2 regions of the Streptomyces sp. NPDC050674 genome follow, and region 2 is predicted to be linked to the other one. Evidence: riboswitches for the same ligand, from Rfam matches in the RefSeq annotation. Region 2 holds a riboswitch; the other holds the start of a gene.
The links. A riboswitch is a leader RNA that binds a small molecule or an ion and turns the genes downstream of it on or off. The one in region 2 is predicted to bind glycine.

Region 1 (14,309 bases), on a different contig from region 2:
TGCTCCTCGGAGCTGAACACCGGCACGAACGCCTGGCCGTCGATCTCGATGCCGGGCAGGTCGAGGGGGCCGCTGTGCGGACCGCCGCCGTTGGGCAGCGGGATCCACACGAAGCTCCGGCCGAGCACCTCGACGATCCGCCCGCCGGCCGCCGGACCGGCGCCGAGGGAGGCCGAGAGCACCTCCTCCAGCTCGTTGCCGGGCCAACCGCCGTGCGGGTGGGTCTGCGTCCGCGCCGGAAAGTCCGCGGAGAAGTCCGCCGGGAAGTCCATCTGCCTACCGCCTGCCTGGAACCACTGCTGTGGCTCAAAAGGCTAACGGCTCGAAGATACGAAGGCCCGGCCGCGGGCCGGGCCGGTCCTCGGACCGGCCGGGGCGGGTCGGCGCGCCGGGCCGGATCGGCGGGCCGGGCCGGGTCAGCGGGCCGGGCCGGGTCAGCGGGCCGGGTGCGACGCCGGCCCGGAGCACGCCGGCAGCAGACTGGGCCCTTGGACGCCGGTCCCGGTTGCGCCCGCGGCCGAACCGAGGTTCGGCCGGGAGGCCCGGCGATCGACAGCGGACCGGGCCGGATCGAGTCAGCGGACCGGTCCCGGTCAGCGGGCCGGGCCGACGCCGGCCCGGAACGAGTCGGCAGACCGCGCCCTGGACGCCGGTCCCGGTCGGGCCCGCGGCCGACCCGGGGTTCGGCCGGGAGGCCCGGCGATCGACGGCGGACCGGCCTCGTCGGCCGTCCGGGGCGGATCAGCCGGCCGGTCCGGAGTCGATCAACGGTCCGGACCGAGCCGCTACCCTCCAGCCCCCGCGCGCCGATGCCACGCGGCCCGCTGTTCGGGCCGGCCTTCCGGCTGAGCGCGATCCGGTCGGCAGGTCCGGCCCGGGCGGCTGGTGCGGGCTGTTGTCGGCGGCCCGGTGGCTCCACGGCCGGTGCGGCCGGTTCTGTCTTCTCAGCGGCCGGTGAAGCCGATTCGGCGCAGGGCGTTCGCCGTGTCCCGGTCGGCGAGGACGGCCGAGCCGCAGCCCGCGGGGAGCTCCCCGCGCTCCACCGCGCGCAGCAGCCGGGTGCTCGCCGCGCGGTGGCGCAGGAACGCGTACCGCGTGACGCCGCGCCCCCGGTCGCGCTGGCCGGCCAGGGCCTGCTCGGGGGTGACGTCCAGGATCAGCAGGTGCAGCGTGCCGCCCCGGCGGCGGGCCTCGCGGGCCAGCCAGCGGCGGACCCAGGCCTGGGTGCCGCAGTCGTGCACGACGACGCCCTCACCCGTGCGCAGGGCGCGGCGCAGCCCGGCGTAGTGGGCGAGCCGGACGAGCGGGCGGTAGAGCGCGTACGGCAGGGCGCGCGGCACGCGGCGCTCCCAGCGGTCGCGGGCGTCCTGGGAGTCGATGCGCCGGCCCGGCACCGTGCGCCGCATCAGCGTGGACTTGCCGCTGCCGGGCAGACCCGTGACCACGACGAGGTCGCGGGGGCCGAACAGCAACGCGCGCGGGCCGCGCCCGGCACGGCCGCGCAGATCGCGGACGACCGGCGCCGGCGCCGGAGCCGGGGCGCGGACCGCCCGGACCGGAGCGGCGGCCGGCTGCTCGGGCAGCGCGATGCCCGTCGTCGCGTACGCGGTGGTCCTGTTCACCGTGATGTCCTCCCCTGGGGCCAGGTACGGAGTCCCATCCCCGCCGAGTGTAAAGAGAAGGTAATGCCGCAGGCCTCTCATTTACGTTCGCGTCCTGCAACAGGGCTGCTACAGGTCGCGGCACTGCGGGGGCGGGACTCGTGCACTCCCTGTGAAAGGTCCCCCTGCCGCGCCGGAAGGATGCGTGCAATGATGTGCCCGCCAACTGCATACCGGCCGTTTGAATCCGCGCGGGAGAGTTCCCAGCACCGCTGACGCTGGGGCGCCGAAGGAGCAAGTCCCTCCCTTGAATCTCTCAGGCCCCGTTACCGCGCGGGCGAGGCACATCTGAAAAGCGGGCCGCTGCGACAGCGGCTCCACCCAAGGTGCAAGCCATGGACCCGTGCGGTCATGGCGAACCTCTCAGGTTCCGATGACAGATGGGGAGGAACGACCTCGCCCCGTCATCGCCCTGGGAGACGACCGACCGTGAGCAGTACAGGAGAACTCCGTCACACCGCGCTCGATGCCCTGCATCGTTCGCTCGGCGCGACGATGACCGACTTCGCCGGCTGGGACATGCCCCTGCGCTACGGCTCCGAGCGCGACGAGCACATCGCCGTGCGCACGAGGGCCGGGCTGTTCGACCTCTCCCACATGGGCGAGATCACCGTCACCGGACCGCAGGCCGCCGCCCTGCTCGACTACGCCCTCGTGGGCAACATCGGCGGTGTGAAGCCGGGCCGCGCGCGCTACACCATGATCTGCCGGGCCGACGGCGGCATCCTCGACGACCTGATCGTCTACCGGCTGGGCGAGACCGAGGCCCCCGAGTTCATGGTCGTCGCCAACGCCTCCAACGCCCAGGTCGTCCTGGACGCGCTGACCGAGCGCGCCGCCGGCTTCGACGCCGAGGTGCGCGACGACCGGGACGCCTACGCGCTGATCGCCGTCCAGGGACCCGAGTCGCCCGGGATCCTGAAGTCCCTGACCGACGCCGACCTCGACGGGCTGAAGTACTACGCCGGGCTGCCCGGCACGGTCGCGGGTGTCCCGGCCCTGATCGCCCGTACCGGCTACACCGGTGAGGACGGCTTCGAGCTGTTCGTGAAGCCGGAGCACGCCGTCGAGCTGTGGCAGGCCCTGACCAAGGCCGGTGAGGGCGCCGGGCTGGTCCCGTGCGGGCTGTCCTGCCGCGACACGCTGCGCCTGGAGGCCGGCATGCCGCTGTACGGGCATGAGCTGACCACCTCCCTGACGCCCTTCGACGCCGGTCTCGGCCGCGTGGTGAAGTTCGAGAAGGAGGGCGACTTCGTCGGGCGTGAGGCCCTGCGCGAGGCCGCCGCCCGGGCCGAGTCCCAGCCGCCGCGCGTGCTGGTCGGCCTGGTCGCCGAGGGCCGTCGCGTCCCGCGCGCCGGGTACGCGGTCGTCGCCGGCGGCGAGGTGATCGGCGAGGTCACCTCGGGCGCCCCCTCCCCCACCCTCGGCAAGCCGATCGCGATGGCGTACGTCGACGCCGCGCACGCCGCGCCCGGCACGGCCGGCGTGGGCGTGGACATCCGGGGCAGTCACGAGCCGTACGAGGTCGTGGCGCTGCCGTTCTACAAGCGGCAGAAGTAGACACTGGCCAGAGGCCGCCACCCGCGGCCCGGCCACCGTCGCACCGGCTCATCAGCAGTCCCCCCTTCCACACCACTCCCGCGCGTACAGGAGAATTCAGGCCATGAGCAACCCCACTGAGCTGCGTTACAGCAAGGAGCACGAGTGGCTGTCGGCCGCCGAGGACGGCGTGTCGACGGTCGGCATCACGGAGCACGCGGCCAACGCCCTCGGCGATGTCGTGTTCGTCCAGCTTCCCGAGGTCGGTGACACCGTGTCCGCCGGCGAGACCTGCGGCGAGCTGGAGTCGACCAAGTCGGTGTCCGACCTGTACTCGCCGGTCTCCGGTGAGGTCACCGAGGTCAACGAGGACGTCGTCAACGACCCGTCGCTGGTGAACTCGGCCCCCTTCGAGGGCGGCTGGCTGTTCAAGGTGCGGATCACGGACGAGCCGGGCGACCTGCTCTCCGCCGACGAGTACACCGCGTTCTCCGCGGGCTGAGGAGTCGTAGCCGTATGTCCGTCCTGAACACACCCCTGCACGAGCTCGACCCGGCCGTGGCCGCCGCGGTCGACGCCGAGCTGCACCGCCAGCAGTCCACGCTGGAGATGATCGCCTCGGAGAACTTCGCCCCGGTCGCGGTCATGGAGGCGCAGGGCTCGGTCCTCACCAACAAGTACGCCGAGGGGTACCCGGGCCGCCGCTACTACGGCGGCTGCGAGCACGTCGACGTGGTCGAGCAGATCGCCATCGACCGGGTCAAGGAGCTGTTCGGCGCCGAGCACGCCAACGTGCAGCCGCACTCGGGCGCCCAGGCCAACGCGGCCGCGATGTTCGCGCTGCTCAAGCCGGGCGACACCATCATGGGCCTGAACCTCGCCCACGGTGGTCACCTGACCCACGGCATGAAGATCAACTTCTCCGGCAAGCTCTACGACGTCGTCGCCTACCACGTGGGCGACGACGGCCGGGTCGACATGGCCGAGGTCGAGCGCCTCGCCAAGGAGTCCAGGCCGAAGCTGATCGTGGCCGGCTGGTCGGCGTACCCGCGGCAGCTGGACTTCGCCGAGTTCCGCCGCATCGCGGACGAGGTCGGCGCGTACCTGATGGTCGACATGGCCCACTTCGCCGGGCTGGTCGCGGCCGGGCTGCACCCCAACCCGGTGCCGCACGCGCACGTGGTCACCACCACGACCCACAAGACCCTCGGCGGCCCGCGCGGCGGTGTGATCCTCTCCACGGCCGAACTGGCCAAGAAGATCAACTCCGCCGTCTTCCCCGGTCAGCAGGGTGGTCCGCTGGAGCATGTGATCGCCGCCAAGGCCGTCGCCTTCAAGGTCGCCGCCTCGGACGACTTCAAGGAGCGCCAGCGCCGTACGCTGGAGGGTGCCCGCATCCTGGCCGAGCGTCTGGTGAAGGACGACGTCCGGGCCGTGGGCGTGGACGTCCTGTCCGGCGGCACGGACGTGCACCTCGTCCTGGTCGACCTGCGCCACTCGGAGCTGGACGGCCAGCAGGCCGAGGACCGCCTCCACGAGGTGGGCATCACCGTCAACCGGAACGCGATCCCGAACGACCCGCGTCCGCCGATGGTGACGTCCGGTCTGCGGATCGGCACCCCGGCCCTGGCCACCCGCGGCTTCGGGGCCGAGGACTTCGCCGAGGTCGCGGACGTCATCGCCGAGGCGCTGAAGCCGTCGTACGACGCGGATGCCCTCAAGGCTCGGGTGAAGGCCCTGGCCGACCGGCACCCGCTGTACCCGGCTCTCACCAAGTAACCGGCACAGCACCACAAGCGGCGGACAACGGCCGCGAAGAAACCTTTCGGGGGCCGCGCCGGCCACAAGCGGGCGCGGCACCCCACCCCTTTGGCACCACCCCCGTAGTCAGGAGTTCCCCCCGTGGCCATCTCGGTCTTCGACCTGTTCTCGATCGGCATCGGCCCGTCCAGCTCCCACACCGTCGGCCCGATGCGGGCGGCCCGGATGTTCGCCCGGCGGCTGCGCAACGAGGAGCTGCTGGCACCGACGGCCAAGGTCCGCGCGGAACTGTACGGTTCGCTCGGCGCGACCGGGCACGGCCACGGAACGCCCAAGGCGGTGCTGCTCGGCCTGGAGGGCGACTCCCCGCGCACCGTGGACGTGGGGAGTGCCGACGAGCGGGTGGAGGCGATCAAGGCCGGCGGCAGGCTGAACCTGCTGGGCGAGCACGAGGTCGCGTTCTCCTTCGACGACGACATGGTCCTGCACCGCCGCAAGGCGCTGCCGTACCACGCCAACGGCATGACGCTGTGGGCGTACGACGCCTCCGGCGCGGAGCTCATGACGAAGACGTACTACTCGGTCGGCGGCGGGTTCGTCGTCGACGAGGACGCGGTCGGGGCGGACCGGATCAAGCTCGACGACACCGTGCTCAAGTACCCCTTCCGCACGGGCGACGAGCTGCTGCGCCTCACCGAGGAGACGGGCCTGTCCATCTCGGCGCTGATGCTGGAGAACGAGCGGGCCTGGCGCTCCGAGGAGGAGATCCGCGAGGGCCTGCTGGAGATCTGGCAGGTCATGCGGGACTGCGTGGCGCGCGGACTGTCCCAGGAGGGCATCCTGCCGGGCGGTCTCAAGGTGCGCCGCCGGGCCGCGAACACCGCGCGCAAGCTGCGCTCCGAGGGCGACCCGCTGGCCCTGTCGATGGAGTGGATCACCCTCTACGCCATGGCCGTGAACGAGGAGAACGCGGCGGGCGGCCGGGTCGTCACCGCCCCGACGAACGGCGCCGCCGGCATCATCCCGGCGGTCCTGCACTACTACATGAACTTCGTGCCGGGCGCCGACGAGGAGGGCGTGGTCCGCTTCCTGCTCGCCGCGGGCGCGATCGGCATGCTGTTCAAGGAGAACGCCTCCATCTCCGGCGCCGAGGTCGGCTGCCAGGGCGAGGTCGGCTCCGCCTGCTCCATGGCGGCGGGCGCCCTCGCGGAGGTCCTCGGCGGCTCGCCCGAGCAGGTGGAGAACGCCGCGGAGATCGGCATGGAGCACAACCTCGGCCTCACCTGCGACCCGGTCGGCGGGCTGGTCCAGATCCCCTGCATCGAGCGCAACGGCATGGCCGCGGTCAAGGCCGTCACGGCCGCCCGCATGGCGATGCGCGGCGACGGCTCCCACAAGGTGTCCCTGGACAAGGTCATCAAGACGATGAAGGACACCGGCGCCGACATGTCCGTCAAGTACAAGGAGACGGCCCGGGGCGGGCTCGCGGTGAACATCATCGAGTGCTGAGCCTCTCCTGGCCGACGGAGCGCCGGCCAGGAGTTGACGTTTCCCCGTCAAGCCACAGCAGCCCGTGCCATGGTGGTGGGCATCAACTCCCCTCCCCCACCAGCACGTCAGGGAGCTGCCATGCTGCGTGGCATCGATGTGAGCGCGTACCAGTCCTCGGCCTACGGTACCGACGGCCTGTCCTTCGTCTTCGTCAAGGCGACGGAGGGGCGCTCCTACGTCAATCCCAGACTCGCCGCCCAGACCAGGCGGGCGCGCGACGCCGGGCTGGTCGTCGGCTTCTACCACTTCCTGTGGCCCGGCAACCTCACCGCCCAGGCCGAGTACTTCCTGAGCAAGGCCCCGGACCGGGCGGGTGACGTCCTCGCCGTCGACTGGGAGACGACCGGCGAGGGCACGCACGCGAGCAACGCCGAGAAGGACCGGTTCCTGCGGAAGCTGAAGGAGCTGCGGCCGGACAACCGGGTGGTGCTCTACTGCAACCGGCATTTCTGGCTGAACGTCGACGCGACCTCCTACGCGGGCGACGCGCTGTGGATAGCCGACTACGTGAGCGCGGGCAAGCCCCGCATCAAAGCCAAATGGCGCTTCCACCAGTACACCGACAACCCGCTGGACAAGAACGTCGCCGACTTCGGCAGCAGGGCCGCCCTGCGCGAATGGGCCGAGGGCGCCTGACCTAGCCCCGGAAGTCCGGCGTGCGTTCCGGGGACGCCTCGGCCAGGGCCTTCGTGACCGCTTCGACGCCGCCGCGCAGGCCGTAGACCGGGGTGCCGGGCTGCTGGCGCCAGGAGTCGTCGAGGCCGCCCGCGTCGACGGTGTCGAAGCCGAGCGCGTCGATCAGGTCCCGGACCTTGCGCTTGGCCGCCTCGTCGTCGCCGGCCACCGGCAGGGCCATGCGGTCGGGGTCGCCGGCCGGGAGCGGGCGGTCCAGGATGTCCTGGGCGAAGGTGCCGTTGAAGGCCTTGACCACCGGGTGGCCCAGCCGGCGCTCCGTCCAGCGGCTCTCGGTGAGGCCGTCGTCCTCGATCTCCGCGATCCTGCCGTCGCGCTGCCGCGGGTAGTAGTTGCCGGTGTCGATGACCGCGACGCCGTCCGCCGCGCCGTCGAGCAGGCCGGCGGGAAGGTCCGGGACCGCCTTCAGCGGAATGGTGACGACGACGATCTCGGCGCCGCGCGCCGCCTCCCCGACCGTCACGGGCGTCGCGCCGGTCTCCTCCGCCAGGGCCGTGAGCGTCTCCGGCCCCCGGGAGTTGGCGACGGCCACGTCGTGGCCGAGAGCGGTGAGCCGCCGGGTCAGGTTGCCGCCGATGTTGCCCGCTCCGATGATGCCGATCTTCATGTCCTCGCCTTGCCCTTCCGGAGATGAACAGCGCCTCGTGAAGCCTTCGCGAGAAGGGTCAACCCGCGGGTCCAGCCCGCTATTCCGGGCTGTCGCGGGCACGGCGAGGGGCCCGGTCCGCCATGACGGACCGGGCCCCTTCGCCCGGTGAACCGGCGCTCCGGCGAACCGGCGCCTACTTGTTCAGGTAGGCCCAGAACTCGTCGAAGCTCAGCCGCTTGTCGCCGTCGAGGTCGCGGGTCTTGATGACGACCTCGGCGACCGACTCGGTGACGTTCCAGTCACCCGACTTGGCCAGGGCGCTCTTGAACTCGGCAGCGGTGATGAATCCGTCACCGTCCGTATCGATCCGCTCGAACTGCTTGCGTGCTTCCTCGATGTCCGCCACCGATCCGCCCCTCATCTCGTGCTGTGCGTCTTCTGACGCAGGTCTGACGGAGGTCAGATTAACCGGCCGGGTGCGCCTCCAGCGCGGCGACCACCCAGTCGAACTCCTCGTCGTAGGTCGGCTGGGGGCCGAGGCCGTTGACGAGGGCCTGGAGTTCGCGGTAGCGGGCGACCCGTACGTCGGAGGCCGCCGTGAGGCGTTCGCGTACGACGGCCCGGTCGGTGTCGGCGAGCAGGTCCCGCAGGAGCTCGTCCGCCTCGGGTGCGTCGGGGGCGATGCCGCGCCGGCGGGCATCGCCGGCGAGCGACACGAGCCGGCTCATGAACCACAGGGACGAACCGGCCGGGGCGTCCGGCCCCCGGTCCGCGGCATTGAACTCGATCATCTGCCGCATCTGCGCGCGAAAGGCGGAGTCCTGGATCAGCTCGGCGAGCTCCACCCAGGCGTCCACCTGCTCGGGCGTGGGGTCGTCGGGGAGCTGCGCGGCCGGGAAGCGCAGCCTGCGGCGGATGTCGGGGTCGGCGGTGTCGATCCCTTCGAAGATCTCCGTCATGAAGTCGTCCACGATCCGCCACCGCTCGGCCGCCGACAGCCGTGCCAGTCTGTTCATGAGCGTCATCTCCTCCAGGCCGGAATCCCGCTTCGCCACGGTCGACAGCACCGCACGGGTCACCTTGAGCGCCCGGATCTGCGCGTCCAGTGCGACCACGTGCGCGGCCGCGACCTGCGCGACGGTGGTCTCACCGGCCAGGATCCGGCGAACGTCCGTGAGGCCGAGGCCCAGTTCGCGCAGGGTGCGGATCAGCTCCAGCCGGGCCACGGACGCCGCGTCGTAGAGCCGGTAGCCGCCCGTGGACCGGCCCACCGGGGGCAGGGCGCCCTCGTCGGACCAGTAGCGGATGGTGCGCACGGTGAGTCCCGTGACCCGGGCCAGTTCACCGATGGTGAGCAGTCCGGTGCCGTGATCGGTCATGTCTGCGAGTCTGGACCCTCCAGCGGGTGGAGACTCAAGGAGCTCGGCGTGACGGACAGCCTGGGCGACATACTCGACGCGGCGGCGCGGGGTGTCTTCCCGCCGCCGGACGGCGGTACGACGATCGTGCCTCAGCCCTCTCCCCGGGACGCGGGGGTCCTGGCGTTCACGGCGCACTCGGTCGTCTTCACCGACGAGGACCCCGGCTGGGTGCGCGACGTCCTGGCCCGTACCGACTGCGACGCCCTCGCGGCCACGATGAACGCCCGTTTCCTGACGGCCCTCATGGACCGGACGGGGCGTGCGTCGGACACGGTCGACGTGCTGCTGACGGGTGCCGCGCTGCCCGGAGAGCCGCCGGGCGGGCTGGTGGAGCTCGGCGATCCGGGCCATCCGCGTGTGGTGTCGGCCCGCGGGCGGCGTGACGGGGTGCGGGTGTGGACGGCGGAGGGCGGGGTGCTGGTGCTGGGCCGTGGGGTGGCCGGGCGGTGGGAGGTCGCCGTCGAGGTGGAGGAGGGGGCGCGCCACCGCGGCCTCGGGCGGCGGCTGGTGACGGCGGCTCGGCAGCTGACCGGGGGCGCGCCGGTGTGGGCGCAGGTGTCGGCGGGGAACGCCCGCAGTCTGCGGGCGTTCCAGGCGGCCGGCTACCGGCCGGTGGGCTCGGAGGTGCTGCTCAGGGCCGGGGTGCGTGGTGCGGGGCGCTCCCGCACACGCGGGTGAGCCCCGGCGTCACCGGAAGACACCCGTGTGGCCGAGGGAGTAGCGGCCGGGCTGTGGGTAGACCGCCAGGCCGTGCGGGCCGCTGCCGACGGGGATCCGGGCGAGCTGGACGCCGGTGCGGGTGTCGATGGCGTACACCTCGGCGTCGTAGCGGCCGGACAGCCACAGCACCTTGCCGTCGGCGGAGACGCCGCCCATGTCGGGGCTGCCGCCGTCGGGCAGCTTCCACTTCTTGGTGAGCTTGCCCTGGGTGAAGTCGAAGACGGAGACGGTGCCCTCGCCGCGGTTGGTCACGTACATCTCGCGCGAGTCGCGGCTGACGTAGAGGCCGTGGCAGCCCTTGCCCGTGGGCATCAGGGTGGGCTCGGTGAACCGGTCGCCGTCCAGGACCCACATGCCGTGGGCCGTCATGTCGGCGATGTAGAAAGCTTTGCCGTCGGGCGAGATCTTCACGTCCTGCGGCATGGCGCCCTGGAACGGCAGCCGTTGCTGCCCGACGACCTCCATCTTCTCGGTGTCGACCTTGAGGAGTTCGCCGCTGAACTCGCACGAGACGATGAAGTAGCGGCCGTCGAGGGAGAAGTCGGCGTGGTTCACGCCGTAGCAGGAGACCGGGACGGTCTTCCTGATCTCCATGGTGTGCGGGTCGCGGAAGACCAGTTCGCGGTCGAGGGAGGCCATGACGACGGCGTATCTGCCGTTGGGCGTGAAGTACAGGTTGTACGGGTCGTGGACCTCGACGTCCTTGCCCGCCTTGCCGGTTTCGGGATCGATCGGGGTGAGGGTGTGGCCGCGGTTGTTGTTGACCCAGAGCGTCTTCAGGTCCCAGGAGGGCACGACGTGCTGGGGCTGGCGGCCCACGCGGATCGTCTCGGTCACCTCGTAGGTCTTCGGGTCGATGACGGTGACCGTGTCGGACTCGGTGTTGGGGACGTAGACCCGGGACGGGAAGTCCTTGACCACCGGGGACAGTTTGTTCGGGCGGTCGGCCGCGTAGACGTCCTCCGGGTCCAGGACGGGCGGCATGCCGGGCAGGCCCTTCACGGGCTTCTTCTCGGGCGGGGCGGGCACGGCGGCCTCGGTGCCGCGCGCCTCGGAGGTCCGTTCCCCGCTCCCGGTGCCACAGGCGGCGAGGACGGCGAGGGCGGCAGCCGCGACCAGGGTGCTCTTGACGAGATGGCGGTGCATTGCCCCATTTAAGGGGCGCCTCGTGGCGAAAGGCGTGATTCGCCCGTCCGGCGGCCGGGTGAGGTGGTGCGCGCGCTCAGCGGTCGGCGACCCGCATCTCGAACCAGGTGGTCTTGCCCCGGGGCAGCAGATCGACCCCCCAGCGGTCGGCCAGCTTGTCCACGAGGAACAGGCCCCGGCCGCTGATGTCCATCTCCTGGACCGGCATCAGGCAGGGCAGCCCCCGGGAGGGGTCGCGGACCTCCACGCGGATCCAGCCGCGGCGCCGGTGCAGACGCAGCCCGAAGACACGGGCGCCGGTGTGGCGTACGGCGTTGCCGACGAGTTCGGAGACGAGCAGGACCGCGTCCTCGGTGGTCTTGGGGGTGAGCCCCCACTGGCGCAGCACCACGACCTGGGTGAGCCGTCTGGCGGTGGCGGCGGACTCGGGGCGGGACGGCAGTGGAACCTCTGCCTCCGTCGGGTTGCCGTACAACTCGAGCGCCTTGAGCGCGTGTTCGTCCTCGACGGTCGGCGACCAGCGCGCCGCGGACGCATGTGCGTGTCCCCGCGGCTGTTCCATACCCTCCAGCCCCGCCATGCCCCCCATCATGGCCGCCCGCAGCGCCCGACGGGGCCGTTCCCGGGGAATACGCCCCGGGGAACGGGGGGTGAACCGACGGCCGTCCGTCATATGCCAACGGCACGTGGAAGACGGCCACACCCCGTCCGACCTGCTGGAACGGCCCGTTGCGGAGCACGGGCCGGGCCTCCTCGGCCAGACACGCTTAAGGCTGGCTTAAGGGTGACATAAACCGCCCCATCGAGGGACCCCGGGTCAGACACCGCGTCAATTGCAAGCCCCTGGAGGGAGGTTCAGAGGAACTTCGCCTTGCCCGGGCCCTCCTCCACGAAGCTGCGCATGCCGCGCTCACGGTCCTCGGTGGCGAACAGGCCCGCGAACCAGTTGCGTTCGACCGCGAGGCCGGTGTCGATGTCCGTCTCCAGACCCGTGTCGATCGACTCCTTCGCGGCGCGCAGCGCGAGCGCCGGGCCCTGCGCCAGCTTCGCGGCCCAGGCGTGCGCCTGGGTGTACACCTCGTCGGCGGGCACGACCCGGTCCACCAGGCCGATCTCGCGGGCCTCCTCGGCCTTCACCATGCGGCCCGTGAAGATCAGGTCCTTGGCCTTGGAGGGGCCGACGAGACGGGCCAGGCGCTGGGTGCCGCCGGCGCCGGGGATCAGGCCGAGCAGGATCTCCGGCTGGCCGAGCTTGGCGTTCTCACCCGCGATCCGGAAGTCCGCGCACAGGGCGAGCTCGCAGCCGCCCCCCAGCGCGTAGCCGGTGACGGCGGCGACGACCGGCTTGGGGATCCGGGCCACCGCCGTGAACGCGTCCTGGAGGTCGCGGGCGCGCAGGACCATCGCGGTGTGGTCCATCGCCTGCATCTCCTTGATGTCCGCGCCGGCCGCGAACACCTTCTCGCCGCCGTAGATCACCACGGCCCGCACGTCCTCGCGGCGCGTGGCCTCCTCGGCGAGTTCCTTCAGCCGGTCCTGCGTGGCGATGTCCAGCGCGTTCATGGGCGGGCGGTCGAGGCGGATGGTGCCGACGCCTTCAGCGACTTCGAGAGAGACGGTCATGGGCAGCAGGTTAACCGGGGCTAACACAAGGGGCCCCGGTGCGGTCGGTCACACCGGGGCCCTCAGGTCGTACGGGGACTGCGTGGGACTACTTCTTCCACTTCTCCCAGGACATGTTCCAGCCGTTGAGCCCGTTGTCCGGGTCGACGACGCGGTCCTCGGAGTTCTTGACGACCACCACGTCGCCGATCATCGAGTGGTTGAAGAACCAGGCGGCCGGCACCTTCTTGTCCCAGCCGCCGCGCACGTCCCGCAGGCCGATGCAGCCGTGGCTGGCGTTGTAGTTGCCGAAGGCGCCGCTCGCCCAGTAGTTGCCGTGCAGGAAGGTGCCGGAAGTGGTCAGGCGGACGGCGTGCGGGACGTCCTTGATGTCGTACTCGCCTCCGTACCCGACGGTCTCGCCGTTCATCCGGGTCACCGTGAGCATCTCGCTGATGACCATCTGGCCGTTCCAGGTCTCCATGCCGGGCTGGCCGGTGGTGACCGGGACGGTCTTGATGGTCTTGCCGTCACGCATGACCTTCATCGTGAGCTTCTTGGCGTCGACGACGGAGACCTGGTTGCGGCCGATGGTGAACTTCACCGTCTTGTCCTGCTCGCCGTAGACGCCGGAGCGGCCTTCGACGCCGTCGAGGTTCAGGTCCACGGTCACCTTGGTGCCGGGCTTCCAGTACTTCTCGGGGCGGAAGTCGAGGCGGTCGTTGCCGAACCAGTGGCCCTCGACGTCGACGGCGGGCTCCGTGGTGATGCGGATGGCCTTCTCGACGTCCTCCGGGTGGGTGATGCCCCGCGAGAAGCGGATGGAGAACGGCATCCCGACGCCGACCTTCGAGCCGTCCTCGGGGGTGAAGGTGCCGGTGAAGGTGTTCTCCGGGGTCAGCGTGGTGAAGCCGGCGTCCTCCGCGGCCGTGCGGCCCTCGGAGTCCTTGGCGACCGCGTGGACCGTGTACTTGGTGGCACCGGCCAGATGGGTGGACGGCGTCCAGCTGGCGCCGTCCCCGGATATCTCGCCCTCGACCTTGTCACCCTTGGCGTTCTTGACCTCGACCTCGGTCAGCTTCCCCTTCGTGGCGGTGACCTTCAGCGCACCGCTCGTGTCGACGGCCTTGGCGCCGTCCTTCGGGGTGATGCCGACGACCGCCTCCGACTGCTTGCTCTGCGCGGCGCCCGAGTCCTTGCCCTCGCCGTCGCCCCCGCCGGAGCCGGTCCCCCCGCCGCCGCACGCCGTGACGGCGAGCAGCAGCACGCCGACCGCCGACACGAGCAGTCCGTTCCTGCGCCCAACCGACGCCCCCGATATCGGTCGCCCGTTCACGTGGTTCTCCCCTCCCAGGGCCTGGTCAGGCCCGCACCCCGCGCGTCCCCCGCGCGTCGGCGAATAGTAACCACAGGGTGCACGGCACCGGCGGCCCGCGATTGTCACTGTTCGGTCCCAACCGATCACCGGCTCAACGCGCCCCCCTGCCCGGTTACTTCACCGCGCTGCCCGCCTTCCATGCGTTCCAGCCCATATTCCAGCCTCCGAGCCCGTTGTCCGGAGAGACCTTTTTGTCATTGCTGTTGACGACTTCGACGACGTCCCCGATGAGGCTGCGGTCGAAGAAC
Region 2 (14,309 bases):
AGGCCTGGTCGTCGAAGAGGTACGGCTCCCGGGCGACCGGCAGCAGGGCGTCGCCCCAGGGCTTGGTCCGGTCGGTGAGGTTCTCGACGAGCCCGGCGTCGACCTGCTGCTTGAGCACGCCGCCGCCCCAGGTGTGGAAGATGTCGGGCAGCTTCCCGGAGGCGGTCAGGGCCGTCATCTTCGACTTGTAGGCGTCGTTCTCCAACTGGACGATCTTTATCTTGACCTTGGGGTTCTGCGCCTCGTACTTGCGGGCGAGAGCGGCCCAGACGCCCTTGGCCGGCTGCGTGGTGGAGATGTTCCACCACTCGATGGTGGTCGTCCCCGACGACCCCTTGTCCTCTCCGCCGCATGCGGTCAGGGCCGTCATCCCCAGTCCGGCAGCGGCGGAGGCCCCCAGGAAGCTGCGGCGGGACAGTGCCGGGTCGCCCATCATGCGCTCCTCGAAAGTTTCGAATGAGATCCAGAAAGCTTCGCTGTTGCCGCACCCTAGAGACAGCGCCCAAACGGTGGCAACCCCCTGTGCACGGTGAATCTTTCACCGGCAATGGGCGTGAGGACTGAGGGCGAAACATTCGGGAGAGGGCGCGAACGTTCCGAGACGGGCGCGGGAGTGATCACGCACGGTATCCACCCGCGCGCCGGCCGGCCAGGGCCGCCCACTCCGCCGACTGGGCCGTCTCACGGCCTCTCAGCTCGCGTTTTCGCGGGTGGCGCCGCCCCGCCCGCCAGTCTTAACGGAAGTTTGACGCGCTCGGCCCGCTCATCCCCGGGCCACGGCATCACGCTCCGCTTACGCTGATCGGGCTGTCCGGCGATGGCCGGAAACCCGCCGATCCGCACACGGGAGCACGTCGATGGCCACCACCGAGCACCCGGCACCGAGCCGTCCGGAGCCCAACGCCCCCAGCCGCCTGCGCGCCTGGATGCTGGAGGGCCTGTCCGACATGGGCAAGGGCGGCGGCCACACCGGGCCGCACGCGGAGCCGAAGCCGCCGTACCGGGGTCAGCCCTGGTGGCGGGTGATGTGCCTGACCGGTGTCGACTACTTTTCGACCCTCGGCTACCAGCCGGGCATCGCGGCCCTCGCCGCCGGACTGCTGTCACCGATCGCGACCATCGTCCTGGTCGTCGTCACGCTGGCCGGGGCCCTGCCCGTCTACCGCCGCGTGGCCGAGGAGAGCCCGCACGGCGAGGGCTCGATCGCGATGCTGGAACGGCTGCTGTCCTTCTGGCAGGGCAAGCTCTTCGTGCTGACGCTGCTGGGCTTCGCCGCCACCGACTTCCTCATCACCATCACCCTGTCGGCGGCCGACGCCTCCACCCACCTCGTGGAGAACCCGCATCTGACCGGTGTGCTCCAGGACCACCGGATGCTGATCACGCTGATCCTCGTGGCCCTGCTCGGGGCGGTGTTCCTCAAGGGGTTCCTGGAGGCGGTCGGCGTCGCGGTCGCCCTCGTCGGTGCCTATCTGGCGCTGAACGCGGTCGTGGTGGTCGTCGGCCTCTACCACGTGGCCACCGCGGGCCATGTGGTCGCCGACTGGTCGAGCGCGCTCACCGCCCAGCACAGCAACGTCTTCGCGATGATCGGCGTCGCCCTGCTCGTCTTCCCGAAGCTGGCCCTCGGCCTCTCCGGGTTCGAGACGGGTGTCGCGGTGATGCCTCACGTCAAGGGCGACCCGGGCGACACGGAGGCCCGCCCGGCCGGCCGCGTCCGCGACACCAGGAAGCTGCTCACCACCGCCGCTGTGATCATGAGCGGCTTCCTCATCACCACCAGCTTCATCACCACCCTCCTCATCCCGGAGAAGGAGTTCGAGTCGGGCGGCCAGGCCAACGGCCGGGCGCTCGCCTACCTGGCGCACGACTACCTGGGCAACACCTTCGGCACGGTCTACGACATCTCGACGATCGCCATCCTGTGGTTCGCAGGCGCCTCCGCGATGGCGGGCCTGCTCAACCTGATGCCGCGCTACCTGCCCCGCTACGGCATGGCCCCGCACTGGGCCCGGGCGGTGCGGCCCATGGTCATCGTCTTCACCCTGATCGCCTTCCTGGTGACCTGGATCTTCGACGCGGACGTCAACGCCCAGGGCGGTGCCTACGCCACCGGTGTGCTTGTCCTCATCAGCTCCGCCGCGATCGCCGTGACCATCGCCGCCCGCAAGGCCCGCCAGCGGAACTGGACCCTCGCCTTCGCGGTGATCTCCGCGGTGTTCCTCTACACGACCGTGCTCAACGTCATCGAGCGCCCCGACGGCGTGAAGATCGGCGGCTGCTTCATCGCCGGCATCATTCTGGTGTCCCTGCTGTCACGGCTGGCCCGGGCGTTCGAACTGCGCGTGACCAGCGTGACGCTGGACGACATGGCGGAACGCTTCGTCCGGGACATGGCCAGCCGCCGGATGCGGTTCATCGCCAACGAGCCCGACCGGCGCGACATCGCCGAGTACCGCGACAAGATCGAGCAGATCCGGCACGACAACGACGTACCCGGACAGGAGGACTTCGTCTTCGTCGAGGTGACGGTGACCGACCCGTCCGAGTTCGAAGCGGGGCTGACCGTGCGGGGCGAGGTGCTGCACGGCCGCTACCGGGTGCTGACCCTGGAGTCGTCCTCCATCCCCAACGCCCTGGCGGCGCTCTTGCTGTATGTGCGCGACGCGACCGGCCGCACGCCGCACATCTACTTCGAGTGGACCGAGGGCGGGCCCTTCGCCAACCTCCTGCGCTTCTTCCTGTTCGGCCAGGGCGAGGTCGCGCCGGTGACCCGCGAGGTGCTGCGGGAGGCGGAACCGGACCGGAAGCGGCGGCCGAGGGTGCACGTGGGCTGAGTCAGGCGGTCGCGCCCCTCCGGCCGAAGCCCCGGCGCCGCGGGCGCACCACGATCTGCCCGTAGTGGACCTCGCCCGTGATCCGTATCCGCAGCAGGACGGGGGCGTCGGCCGGCCGACGTGCCTTGATCCCGGAGTAGTGCAGGTCCAGGCCACCGGTGTCCACGACAACGCCCGGCCGGGTCAGAAGCTTCAGGGCACCGGCGCGCAGGTCCAGGTCGATGTCCAGCGTGTCGTGGACGATCACCGCGTCGGTGAGGTCGAGCGTGACCTCGCCCCACGCCGAGCGGATCTCCAGCCGCCGGGGCACCACCCAGCCGTCGCCCCGCCGGGTCGAGGCCCCCTCCTGGCGGATTCGGACCACGTCCTCGGCCTGGGTGACGGCCTGGCCGGCCGGCACGGGCAGATCCGCCGTCAGCACGGCGAGCTCACCGACCGTACGGGCGGACAGCGCGGCCTCCAGTCGCTCGTCGAGCTCCTCCAGGGTCAGCCGGCCGTCTCCCGCGGCGACGCGCAGTACCTCCACGGTCCGGTCCCGGTCCGCGTGCGACGCCCTCACCTCGGGCGATCCCGCGCTCCGCACGATCTCGGCCACCATCACTCCACCCCCGGTCCCCGGGCACTCCGCCCGGCCGTCCACTCGACGACTAACGCTATATCGCGTTATACCCGATGGCCAACCCCGCATCCGCCGTCGCCTCTTCCCGCCCCTATCGTGACCGGATGCAGTCCTACACGATCGGCCAGGCAGCACGGCTGCTCGGCGTGAGCCCCGACACCGCCCGGCGCTGGGCGGACGCGGGGCGCGTCACGACCCACCGCGACGAGACCGGTCGACGGCTCATCGACGGGCGGGACCTGGCCGCCTTCTCGGTCGAGCTCGCCCGCTCCGGAGCCACCGAGGAGGACACCCCCTACACCTCGGCCCGCAACGCCTTCCCCGGCATCGTCACGGCGATCAAGCTGGGCGACGTCGCCGCCCAGGTGGAGATCCAGGCCGGCCCCCACCGGCTCGTCTCCCTGCTCACCCGCGAGGCGGTGGAGGAACTGGGCCTGGAGGTCGGCATGGAGGCCACGGCCCGCGTGAAGTCGACGAACGTCCACATCGACCGCGTCTGAGCGCCGGGGGCGACGGCACCGCCGACGCAGGCACGCGCATCCCCGGCTCGGCGCGGCCCCGGGGCTACCGTGCACCCATGAGCCTGAGCATCCGCAACCAGCTCCCCGGCACCGTCACCGCCGTCACCTCCGACGAGGCCATGGCGGCGGTCGGGGTCCGTCTCGATGGCGGTCAGGACCTCACCGCCGCCATCACCCGTGAGGCCGCGGAGGACCTCGGTCTCACCCCGGGCACCGCCGTGCGCGCCTTGATGAAGTCCACGGAGGTCTCGTTGGCCACGGCCCCGATCGAGGGCCTGTCGATCCGCAACCAGCTCCCCGGCACGGTGACGGACATCGTGGCCGGCGACGCGATGGCCTCGGTCCGCGTCACCGTCGAGGGCGGCGAGCTGACCGCCGTGATCACCAGGGACGCCGCTGACGAGCTCGCCCTGTCGCCCGGGATCCCGGTGGTCGCCCTGGTCAAGGCGACCGAGGTGTCACTCGCCACCGCCTGACGGCCCGGCGAACGCCGGGAGGGGCCCCGCACCGCGGAGCCCCTCCCCGTGACCGGGCGGCCGGTCAGTCCTCGTACGCGTCCAGCGGCGGGCAGGAGCACACGAGGTTGCGGTCGCCGTAGGCCTGGTCGATGCGGCGCACCGGCGGCCAGTACTTGTCGGCGGGCGAGACCCCGGCCGGGAAGACGGCCTCCTCACGGCTGTAGGCGTGCTCCCACGCCCCGGCCAGCGCGCCGGCGGTGTGCGGGGCGCCGCGCAGCGGGTTGTCCTCCGCGGGCCACTCACCGGAGCCGACCTTCTCGATCTCCGCGCGGATGGCGATCATCGCGTCGCAGAACCGGTCGAGTTCGGCGAGGTCCTCCGACTCGGTCGGTTCGATCATCAGCGTCCCGGCCACCGGGAACGACATGGTCGGCGCGTGGAAGCCGTAGTCGATGAGCCGCTTGGCGACGTCGTCGACGCTCACCCCGGTCGCCTTGGTCAGGGGCCGCAGGTCGATGATGCACTCGTGCGCGACCAGGCCGCCGGGGCCGGTGTAGAGCACCGGGTAGTGCGGCTCCAGCCGCTTGGCGATGTAGTTGGCGCTGAGCACCGCCACCTGCGTGGCCCGCTTGAGCCCCTCGCCGCCCATGAGGCGCACGTACGCCCACGAGATGGGCAGGATGCCCGCCGAGCCCCACGGCGCCGCGGAGATGGGCCCGACGCCCGTCTCGGGGCCCGCCTCGGGCTGCAGCGGGTGGTTCGGCAGGTACGGGGCGAGGTGTTCGCGCACGGCCACCGGGCCGACGCCGGGGCCGCCGCCGCCGTGCGGGATGCAGAAGGTCTTGTGCAGGTTCAGGTGCGAGACGTCGCCGCCGAAGTGCCCCGGCTTGGCGAGCCCGACGAGCGCGTTGAGGTTGGCCCCGTCGACGTAGACCTGCCCGCCGGCCTCGTGCACCTGCGCGCAGATGTCGGCGACGTGCTCCTCGAACACGCCGTGGGTGGACGGGTAGGTGATCATCAGTACGGCCAGCTCGTCGCGGTACTGCTCGATCTTCGCCCGCAGGTCCTCGACGTCGATCTCGCCGTCCCCGGCGGTCTTCACGACGACGACCTTCATGCCGGCCATGACCGCGCTGGCGGCGTTGGTGCCGTGCGCGGACGACGGGATCAGGCACACGGTGCGCTGCTCGTCGCCGTTGGCCCGGTGGTACCCGCGGACGGCGAGCAGACCGGCCAGCTCGCCCTGCGACCCGGCGTTCGGCTGGAGGGAGACCTTGTCGTAGCCGGTGACCTCGGCGAGGCGGTCCTCCAGCTCGTGGATGAGGGTGAGGTAGCCCGCCGCCTGCTCGGCGGGGGCGAAGGGGTGCAGCTGCCCGAACTCGGGCCAGGTGACCGGCTCCATCTCCGTGGTCGCGTTGAGCTTCATGGTGCAGGAGCCCAGCGGGATCATGCCCCGGTCGAGCGCGTAGTCCCGGTCGGCCAGCTTGCGCAGGTAGCGCAGCATGGCCGTCTCGGAGCGGTGCTGGTGGAAGACGGGGTGCGTCAGGTAGTCGTCGGTGCGCAGCAGCGCCTGCGGCAGCCCCTCCTGCGTGGCCGCGTCCAGCGCTTCGACGACGCCCTCGACGCCGAAGGCGGCCCACACGGCCCGCAGCTGGGCGCGGGTGGTGGTCTCGTCGCAGGCGATGGAGACGTGGTCGGCGTCGACGCGGCGCAGGTTGACCCCGTTGTCCCGGGCGGCGGCCACGACCTCGGCGGCGCGGCCCTCGATCCGCGCGGTCACCGTGTCGAAGTAGGAGCCGTGCACGACCTCGACCCCGCCGTTGGCGAGCCCGGCGGCGAGGACGGTGGCGTACCGGTGGGTGCGCCGCGCGATGCCCTTGAGGCCCTCCGGACCGTGGTAGACGGCGTACATGCCGGCCATGACGGCGAGCAGCACCTGCGCGGTGCAGATGTTGCTGGTGGCCTTCTCCCGGCGGATGTGCTGCTCACGCGTCTGCAGCGCCAGCCGGTAGGCCTTGTTGCCGTCGGCGTCGACGGACACGCCGACGAGCCGCCCCGGCAGGCTGCGCGCCATCTTGTCCTGGACGGCCATGTAGCCGGCGTGCGGACCGCCGAAGCCCATGGGCACGCCGAAGCGCTGCGTCGTCCCGACCGCGATGTCCGCCCCGAGCTCGCCGGGGGACTTCAGCAGCGTCAGCGCCAGCAGATCGGCGGCGACCGTGACGAGCGCCCCGAGTTCGTGCGCCTGATCGATGACGGGCTTGATGTCCCGCACGGCTCCGGAGGCGCCCGGGTACTGGATCAGCACGCCGTTGATCTCGCGCTGGGCGATCTCGGCGGGGATGCCGTCGCCGAGGTCGGCGACGACGACCTCGACGCCGGTCGGCTCGGCGCGGGTCCGGATCACCGCGATGGTCTGCGGCAGCGCGTCCGCGTCGACCAGGAACAGGCCCTTCTTGTTCTTGCCCAGACGCCGCGACAGCGCCATGGCCTCGGCGGCCGCGGTGCCCTCGTCGAGCAGCGAGGCGCCGGAGGTCGGCAGTCCGGTCAGGTCGGCGACCATGGTCTGGAAGTTCAGCAGCGCTTCGAGCCGGCCCTGCGAGATCTCGGGCTGGTACGGCGTGTAGGCCGTGTACCAGGACGGGTTCTCCATGACGTTGCGCAGGATGACCGGCGGCGTGAACGTGCCGTGGTAGCCGAGGCCGATCATGGAGCCGAGTACCTGGTTGCGGTCGGCCAGCGAGCGCAGCTCGGCGATCACCTCGGCCTCGCTGCGGGCGCCCGGCAGGTCCAGTGCCTCGGCGCTCGCGATCACGGCCGGGACCGCGGCGGCGGTGAGCTCGTCCAGCGAGCCGTAGCCGACGTGCGCGAGCATCTTGGCGCAGGCCTCGTGGTCGGGGCCGATGTGGCGCTGCTCGAAGGGGGCTGCCTCTTCGAGCTCGGAGAGCGGAATGCGGTGGGCGGTCATTACGGAGGCCTCCTGGTCGACACGACCTGCGAGGGGCACCACGGCACGGGTACCCGGACGGCCTCCCCCTCTGTCATCTCAACCTGAGAGCTTCACCGGATCGCCCGAGGGCGCCCGGTTTTCACCGTCGGTGAGAGCGGAAGCCGTCGACACCCGCCCTGCTTTCCAGAGTGACCTCGTCCGTGCGGTACGTGAGCCTGAGAGATTCCGGGGAGGATTTGCTCCTTCGGCGCCTCCGATGACGTCTGGAGGACTCTCCCGCACGGGGTCAACAGCCGCTGCCAGCGTACCAGCGAGGTCAACGCACGAACCTTCGAGTGGCCGCATCCGTACTTGTACCGTTTTGTAGTGCTTACGGATGAGGTGCGACCATGTGGAGGGCCCGTGCGAACCGATATCGATCCCCGCAACCTGATCGGCCGCAAGGCGTTCGACCGCAGGGGGACCAGGATCGGCACGATCGACGAGGTCTACCTCGACGACGCCACCGGCGAGCCGGAGTGGGCGGCCATACGGACCGGCCTGTTCAGCAGGGACGCTTTCGTCCCCCTGGAGCCCAGCGAACTGATCGAGGGGGCCCTGCACGTCCCCTTCGACCGCGCCCTGATCAAGGACGCCCCCGACTTCGGCGTGGGCCGCCACCTCTCCCCCGAACAGGAACTTCAGCTCTACCACCACTACGGCCTCGACGTCGCCGCCCCGCCGCCGCTCCCCGACCACGACTTCGGCAAGCTGGCGGGCACCGACGAGACGGCCTGAGACCTCGCTCCGGGCACCTCGCCTCCCCCATCCGGCCCCGATAACACCAACGGCAACGGATCGGCCGCCTCCAGCTGCGGATCGTCGATCCGGAAGGTCCGCACGCGCCCGGGCTCCGAGGAGGGCGTCTCGAACCGCACGGTGACCCGCCCCAGGCCGCTGCCCTGCACCCAGCCGTGCCCGAACTCGGCATGCCGCACGTCGCGCCCGGCGGGCCATCGGCGCTCGGCCGGCGCCGGCTGCTTCTCGACCGGCGCCGGGGCGTGCTCCTCGACCGGGCCCTCGGCGACCGCCCGCTCCCCCGCCGCCTGCGCGAACAGGTCCTCCTGCGTGTAATCGGCGAGCCCGCTCACGCCCACCCCGAGCAGCCGCACCCCACCCGTCGTGTCGACCGAGTCCAGCAGTCTGGCCGCCGCCTCCCGGATCACCGCGGGATCGTCCGTCGGCCCGCGCAGCGTCTCGGATCTCGTGAGCGTCGAGAAGTCGTAGCGCCGCACCTTCAGCACGATCGTCCGCCCCGACAGCCCGGCCCCGCGCAGCCGCCGCACACACCGCTCGGCGAGCCGCTGCACCTCCAGCCCCACCCGCGTCCGGTCGTGGATGTCGACGTCGTAGGTGTCCTCGACGGACACCGACTTGGCCTCGCGCTCCGCCACCACGGGCCGGTCGTCCCGCGCCAGCGCCATGGCGTACAGCCCGTGCCCGTGCGCCTTGCCCAGCAGCCGGACCAGCTCGTCCTCGCCCGCCTCGACGATCTCCTCGACCGTGGTGATGCCGGCCCGCCGCAGATGGTCACCGGTCGCCGGCCCCACCCCCGGCAGCGTCCGCACCGACATCGGCCCGAGCATCGCCCGCTCGGTGCCCGGCTCGATCACCACCAGCCCGTCTGGCTTGGCCTCCTCCGAGGCGATCTTGGCGAGCATCTTGGAGGCGGCGAGACCCACCGACCCCGTCAGCCCCGTGACGGCCCGGATGTCCGCGCGCAGCTTCACCCCGGCCAGCCGCGCCGACCGCTCGTCCCAGGCCACTCCCCCGGCCTCCAGGTCCACGAACGCCTCGTCCAGGCTCAGCGGCTCCACCAACGGCGACAAAGCGCGCAGCAGCTCCATCACACGCTCGCTGATCGAGCGGTAGAAGTCGAAGCGCGGCACGAGATACGCGGCGTGGGGCGCGAGCCGCCTGGCCTGCCCCATGGGCATCGCCGAATGCACCCCGAAGACCCTCGCCTCGTACGAGGCGGTCGCCACCACCCCGCGCGGCCCGAGCCCGCCCACGACCACGGCCTTGCCGCGCAGACTCGGCTTGGACGCCTGCTCCACCGAGGCGTAGAAGGCATCCATGTCGAGATGCAGGATCGTGGGCGCGGTTCTCACACCTCCGATGCTGCCCTACGCCACTGACAACGCCTCGCGCGGCCACCCCGACAGCGGCAGGGGAAACCGCTTGCGGCCCGGCGCCGAAACGTCCCGCCTCAAGCGATCGTGTCCGTCCACCCTCCGCAGGACGGCTCAGACGGCCCGGTTGCGCCGACGCGCCAGTTCGTCCGCAGGGTTGGGCCCGACCAGGGTCTCGCCGGTGTCGATCCGCTCGCCGTGCAGCTGGGACAGCGCGCTCTCGACGTCCCGCCACACCACGCCCACGGCGATCCCGAACACCCCCTGCCCACCCTGGAGCAGGGCGTGCACCTCGTCGGGCGAGGTGCACTCGTAGACCGTCGCGCCGTCGCTCATCAGCGTCATGCGCTCCAGATCGCTGAAACCGCGTTCCCTGAGGTGCTGGACAGCCGTGCGGATGTTCTGCAACGACACCCCGGTGTCGAGGAACCGCTTGACGATCTTCAGAACGACGACGTCCCGGAAGCTGTACAGCCGCTGTGTCCCGGACCCGTGTGCGGGGCGCACGCTCGGCTCGACGAGCCCCGTGCGGGCCCAGTAGTCCAATTGCCGGTAGGTGATACCGGCAGCCGCACAGGCCGTGGGGCCGCGATAGCCGATCTGCTCGGACGCCATGGACGTCGTCCCTCCGCTGCTCGGCACCGCTGTCGGTCGCTGCGGAGCGTGTTGGGCCGCACCGCCGGGCTGGGGGCATCCCCCACCCGGGAGGGCCCGTGAGCCGGGGGGAGGGTACGGACCGCTCGCCCTGAGACTGCGCTCGGGGCCACCCCCAGCCGTACCGTCGCCGCTGCTTCTCACGCCGACCTCCGTCCTTGACCTGCCTTCTCGACGGTAGGCAGTCACCAGGGGTGCGTCAACGATCGCCACACTCGCCACGCCGAGTGATAATCACCCTGAGAGTGGTTTCCCGTGCCCCACCGCGGGGAAAGGCTAGCCGAATGTGGTCCGCACGGGCCGTATGACGCACTCACACGCCACCGGCACATGCGGGCAATTCACCCTCACACATACGGCGGGCGACCCCGCCGCGGACCACTTCGTCCGCCGGGCCGCCCACACGCCGCTCCGACCGCTTCCGCCGACCGCGGAACTCACTGACTGCTGGTGCCGAAGTCCTCCGGCGAGATCTGGTCGAGGAACTCGCGGAACTTCTCCACCTCGTCCTCCTGCTCGTCCGGGATCGCGATCCCCGCGTCGTCGAGCACCGTGTCACTGCCGTAGATCGGCGTCCCGGTGCGCAACGCGAGCGCTATGGCGTCGGACGGGCGGGCACTCACCTCGACGCCGCTGGCGAACACCAGCTCCGCGTAGAAGACGCCGTCACGCAGGTCCGTGATGCGCACTTCCGTGAGCTCCTGGCCCACCGCTTCCAGCACGTCCTTGAACAGGTCGTGGGTCAGCGGCCGCGCGGGAGCCATGCCCTGCTGGGCGAAGGCGATCGCCGTCGCCTCCCCCGGCCCGATCCAAATGGGGAGGTAACGGTCGCCTCCCACTTCACGCAGCAGCACGATCGGTTGGTTGGAGGGCATTTCGACCCGGACACCTACGACATCGAGCTCGTTCACACAGCAACCCTAGGCCGTGCTCGGGACGTTTGGGTAGTCGGGCCGGGACAGGGCGCCTGATCCGGCCCCTCGAACGCCCGCCGCGTCAGGGCAGCCGGACCCCGAGCGCCGTCTGCACGAGCGCGGCGTGCAGCTTCACCGTCAGCCCCGCCAGTTCCTTCGTACGGTCCTCGGCGTGGGCCCTCGTCTGCGGGTTCCGGTGCCGCCTCAGCGGGGCCACCACCTGGTCCACCAGCCCGGCCTCCCGGTCGGCGGCTGCCTTCATCACACGCAGGTGGCGCGGCTCGATCCCGAACCGCCCCAGCTCGGTGATGAGCGAGGCGACCGTGACCGCCTCCGCGTCGTAGGACCCGTCCTCCAGTGGGGTGAGCAGCCCGTAGGACTCCCACTCCTTGAGCTCCGGCTCGTCGACCCCGGCGGCGGCGAGCAGCTCCTCACGGCCGATCCTGGCCGCTGTGGGCCCCTCGGACGGCTGGGGCACCGCTTCACCGTCACGCCGGCGGCCCACGACCGGCAGCGCGACGGCGTCACCGCGCTCCCTGGCCGCCAGGTGCTCGCGGATCACCTTCAGAGGCAGATAGTGGTCCCGCTGCATCCTCAGGACCTGTCCGAGACGCTCGACGTCGCGGGCGCTGAACTTGCGATACCCCGAGGGGGTCCGCTGCGGCTCGATGAGCCCCTCCGACTCCAGGAAACGGATCTTGGAGATGGTCACCTCGGGAAACTCGTCGCGCAGCACGTTCAGCACCGTGCCGATGCTCATCAGCCCGCTGTCCGTGGCGGCGGCGCCGTGCCCGGCACCGCCGCTCGGTGTTTGCAGCATGGACCTTCCCTGACGGACGGACCTTCGCCGGGGCCTCGCGGGACGCAGCCCGGTCAGTAGCCCCGCTGGCTGGCGTAGAAGACCAGCCGGTACTTGCCGATCTGCACCTCGTCGCCGTTGTTCAGCGCGACCTGGTCGATCCGCTCGCGGTTGACGTACGTGCCGTTGAGGCTGCCCACGTCGGCCACCGTGAACGAGCCGTCCTGACCGCGGCGGAACTCCACATGGCGCCGGGAGACCGTCACGTCGTCCAGGAAGATGTCGCTCTGCGGGTGACGACCGGCCGTGGTCAGATCGCCGTCCAGCAGGAAGCGGCTGCCCGAGTTCGGACCGCGGCGCACCACCAGGAGCGCGGAGCCCAGCGGCAGCGCGTCGACGGCCGCCTGCGCCTCGGGGGACAGCGTCGGCATCGGCGTCTGGCCGGTGGTCTCGCTGTCGTAGGCCTCGAGACCGGAGATGGAGATCGTGGAGGTCGTCTCGGACGGACGCTCCGGCGTCGCACCCGCCCGCAGCGGCGCGCCGCAGTTGGAGCAGAAACGGCTGTTCTCCCCGTTGCGGTTACCGCACCTCGTACACACCAAGGCCGACATCGGATCCTCCTGCCGCGGCTGCCCACCGGGGGCGTTGGACGCGTACGGGTCGGAGAACGCTCCACCCGCACCTGAGGTTGACGGCTGCCCGAAACCTATTCCGCCGGGCTGCGCAGGGTCAACCGAAGGAGCGCCCTGACCACCGGAGACATCGCCGCCCGGGCCGCCGACCTGGTCCCGGAACAGCGGTCGCTGGCCTTCCGCGTCAGGCTGTGCGCGATGACGGGCGGTGGCGTTGTCGCTGCCCTCTCGCGCGCTCTTGCCGAACAACTTCGCAAACAACTTCACGGGCGATTCCCCTTGACCGAAACAGACCCGCCCGTGGGGCAGGACGAACCCTGACTGAACACTCTGGCCGACCCGGACATCCTGACAACGTCCGTCTGCACCAGACAGTTTCCACCACGCACCGCCCATTCGGTGCGCCGACCCCCCGCAACCTCATGCCCTCGCCCGACGCCGCCCATGCACCCCCGGTTCACTGCGAGGACGACCGAGCGTAGTCAGGCCGCTTCGCTGCTCGCAAGGCGTCCACGACGATCTTGGTCGACCGCTCGATCGCGACGGTGGCCTGTTCCTTCTCGAGAGTCTGCACCACGCCTCCGGGGATGTTGAGCGCCGGCTCGAGGTCCTGCGGCTTGCCGATGACCTTGAAACGATAGGGCGCGTTGATCTTGTTCCCGTCGACGCCGACGCCCTTGCCCGAGTCCGTCAGGTACGTGCCGGCGACGACCCGTACGCCGTTGACCTGGATCGCCTCGGCGCCCGCCGCGCGCAGCTCCTGGATCGCGTCGAGCAGCATGTCCGCCTCGACCGTCCCCTTCGTGTCCTGGATCGTCATGGTGATGCCGGGCCCCTGCGCGGCCACCGTGCCCGCCAGGATGCCGAGTTGCCTCTCCTTCTCGATCGTCTGCTTCCGGGCCTCCTCGGCCTGGTCGGAGCTGTTCTCCAGCTCGTCACGCTGCTTCTCGAGACCTTGCTTCTCGTCCTCTAGACGCTGAGTACGGTCATCCAGTTCATCGAGGATGCGGACAAGATCTTCCTGCCGCGCTCCCCGCAGGGCGCTGTCGCTGTCACTGTTGGAGGCCACCTGCACCGCCAGCCCGAATCCCAGGCCGAACAGCAGCACCGCGACGATGAGTTGGGCCCGGGTGACCCGCGGCGGCCACACTCCCTGCACCAGCCGCTGCCGGCCGGTCAGCCGCGGCTCGGCGTCCGGCTGCGGTCGCGGTACCGGCTCCGGCTCCCTCGGCGCCTCCTCGGCGGGGGCGGGGGGCACCGCCGCGGGCACCTCCTGGGGCAGCTCCTTGCGCAGCCTGCTCCCGGACTCGGCACCGCCGTCGCGCGCGCCGTCCCGGTCCTCGGCGGGCTTGTCGTCGTGCTCGCTCATCGGCCTCACGCCCGGAACACGTGCCGGCGGATCGCCGCGGCGTTGGAGAAGATCCGGATGCCGAGGACGACCACCACACCGGTGGACAGCTGCGCACCCACGCCGAGCTTGTCGCCCAGGAACACGATCAGCGCGGCCACGACCACGTTCGACAGGAACGACACCACGAAGACCTTGTCGTCGAAGATGCCGTCGAGCATGGCCCGCAGACCGCCGAAGACGGCGTCGAGCGCCGCCACGACAGCGATCGGCAGATAAGGCTCGACCACCGCCGGAACCTCAGGCCGGACCAACAGGCCGGCCACGACTCCCACCACGAGGCCCAGTACGGCGATCACGATGTGCCCTTCTCGCTCTTCTCGATGCTCGGCTGTGCTGTACGTAC

Region 1: linked by a shared signal. The riboswitch ahead of gcvT (glycine cleavage system aminomethyltransferase GcvT) and the one ahead of gcvP (aminomethyl-transferring glycine dehydrogenase) in region 2 are both predicted to bind glycine.

The regions. Positions count from the first base shown of each region.
Region 1 covers NZ_JBFAIG010000004.1:288,553-302,861, forward strand. Annotated here, with positions in the region: gene AB0I06_RS09995 (enhanced serine sensitivity protein SseB) at 1-272, opposite strand, end outside; gene AB0I06_RS10000 (AAA family ATPase) at 945-1,622, opposite strand; glycine riboswitch at 1,844-1,943, shown strand; gene gcvT (glycine cleavage system aminomethyltransferase GcvT) at 2,091-3,221, shown strand; gene gcvH (glycine cleavage system protein GcvH) at 3,325-3,702, shown strand; gene glyA (serine hydroxymethyltransferase) at 3,717-4,979, shown strand; gene AB0I06_RS10020 (L-serine ammonia-lyase) at 5,103-6,470, shown strand; gene AB0I06_RS10025 (glycoside hydrolase family 25 protein) at 6,591-7,148, shown strand; gene AB0I06_RS10030 (NAD(P)-binding domain-containing protein) at 7,150-7,914, opposite strand; gene AB0I06_RS10035 (EF-hand domain-containing protein) at 7,988-8,200, opposite strand; gene AB0I06_RS10040 (MerR family transcriptional regulator) at 8,259-9,173, opposite strand; gene AB0I06_RS10045 (GNAT family N-acetyltransferase) at 9,222-9,893, shown strand; gene AB0I06_RS10050 (YncE family protein) at 9,903-11,081, opposite strand; gene AB0I06_RS10055 (ATP-binding protein) at 11,158-11,661, opposite strand; gene AB0I06_RS10060 (enoyl-CoA hydratase-related protein) at 11,937-12,704, opposite strand; gene AB0I06_RS10065 (Ig-like domain-containing protein) at 12,793-13,971, opposite strand; gene AB0I06_RS10070 (Ig-like domain-containing protein) at 14,174-14,309, opposite strand, start outside.
Region 2 covers NZ_JBFAIG010000029.1:48,750-63,058, forward strand. Annotated here, with positions in the region: gene AB0I06_RS32705 (extracellular solute-binding protein) at 1-433, opposite strand, end outside; gene AB0I06_RS32710 (amino acid transporter) at 858-2,837, shown strand; gene AB0I06_RS32715 (DUF1707 domain-containing protein) at 2,839-3,435, opposite strand; gene AB0I06_RS32720 (helix-turn-helix transcriptional regulator) at 3,561-3,956, shown strand; gene AB0I06_RS32725 (TOBE domain-containing protein) at 4,034-4,453, shown strand; gene gcvP (aminomethyl-transferring glycine dehydrogenase) at 4,518-7,403, opposite strand; glycine riboswitch at 7,579-7,674, opposite strand; gene AB0I06_RS32735 (PRC-barrel domain-containing protein) at 7,788-8,162, shown strand; gene AB0I06_RS32740 (DNA polymerase IV) at 8,081-9,535, opposite strand; gene AB0I06_RS32745 (MerR family transcriptional regulator) at 9,671-10,354, opposite strand; gene AB0I06_RS32750 (bifunctional nuclease family protein) at 10,648-11,121, opposite strand; gene AB0I06_RS32755 (MerR family transcriptional regulator) at 11,207-11,944, opposite strand; gene AB0I06_RS32760 (FHA domain-containing protein) at 11,998-12,951, opposite strand; gene AB0I06_RS32765 (DUF881 domain-containing protein) at 13,013-13,924, opposite strand; gene AB0I06_RS32770 (small basic family protein) at 13,930-14,262, opposite strand; gene AB0I06_RS32775 (DUF881 domain-containing protein) at 14,259-14,309, opposite strand, start outside.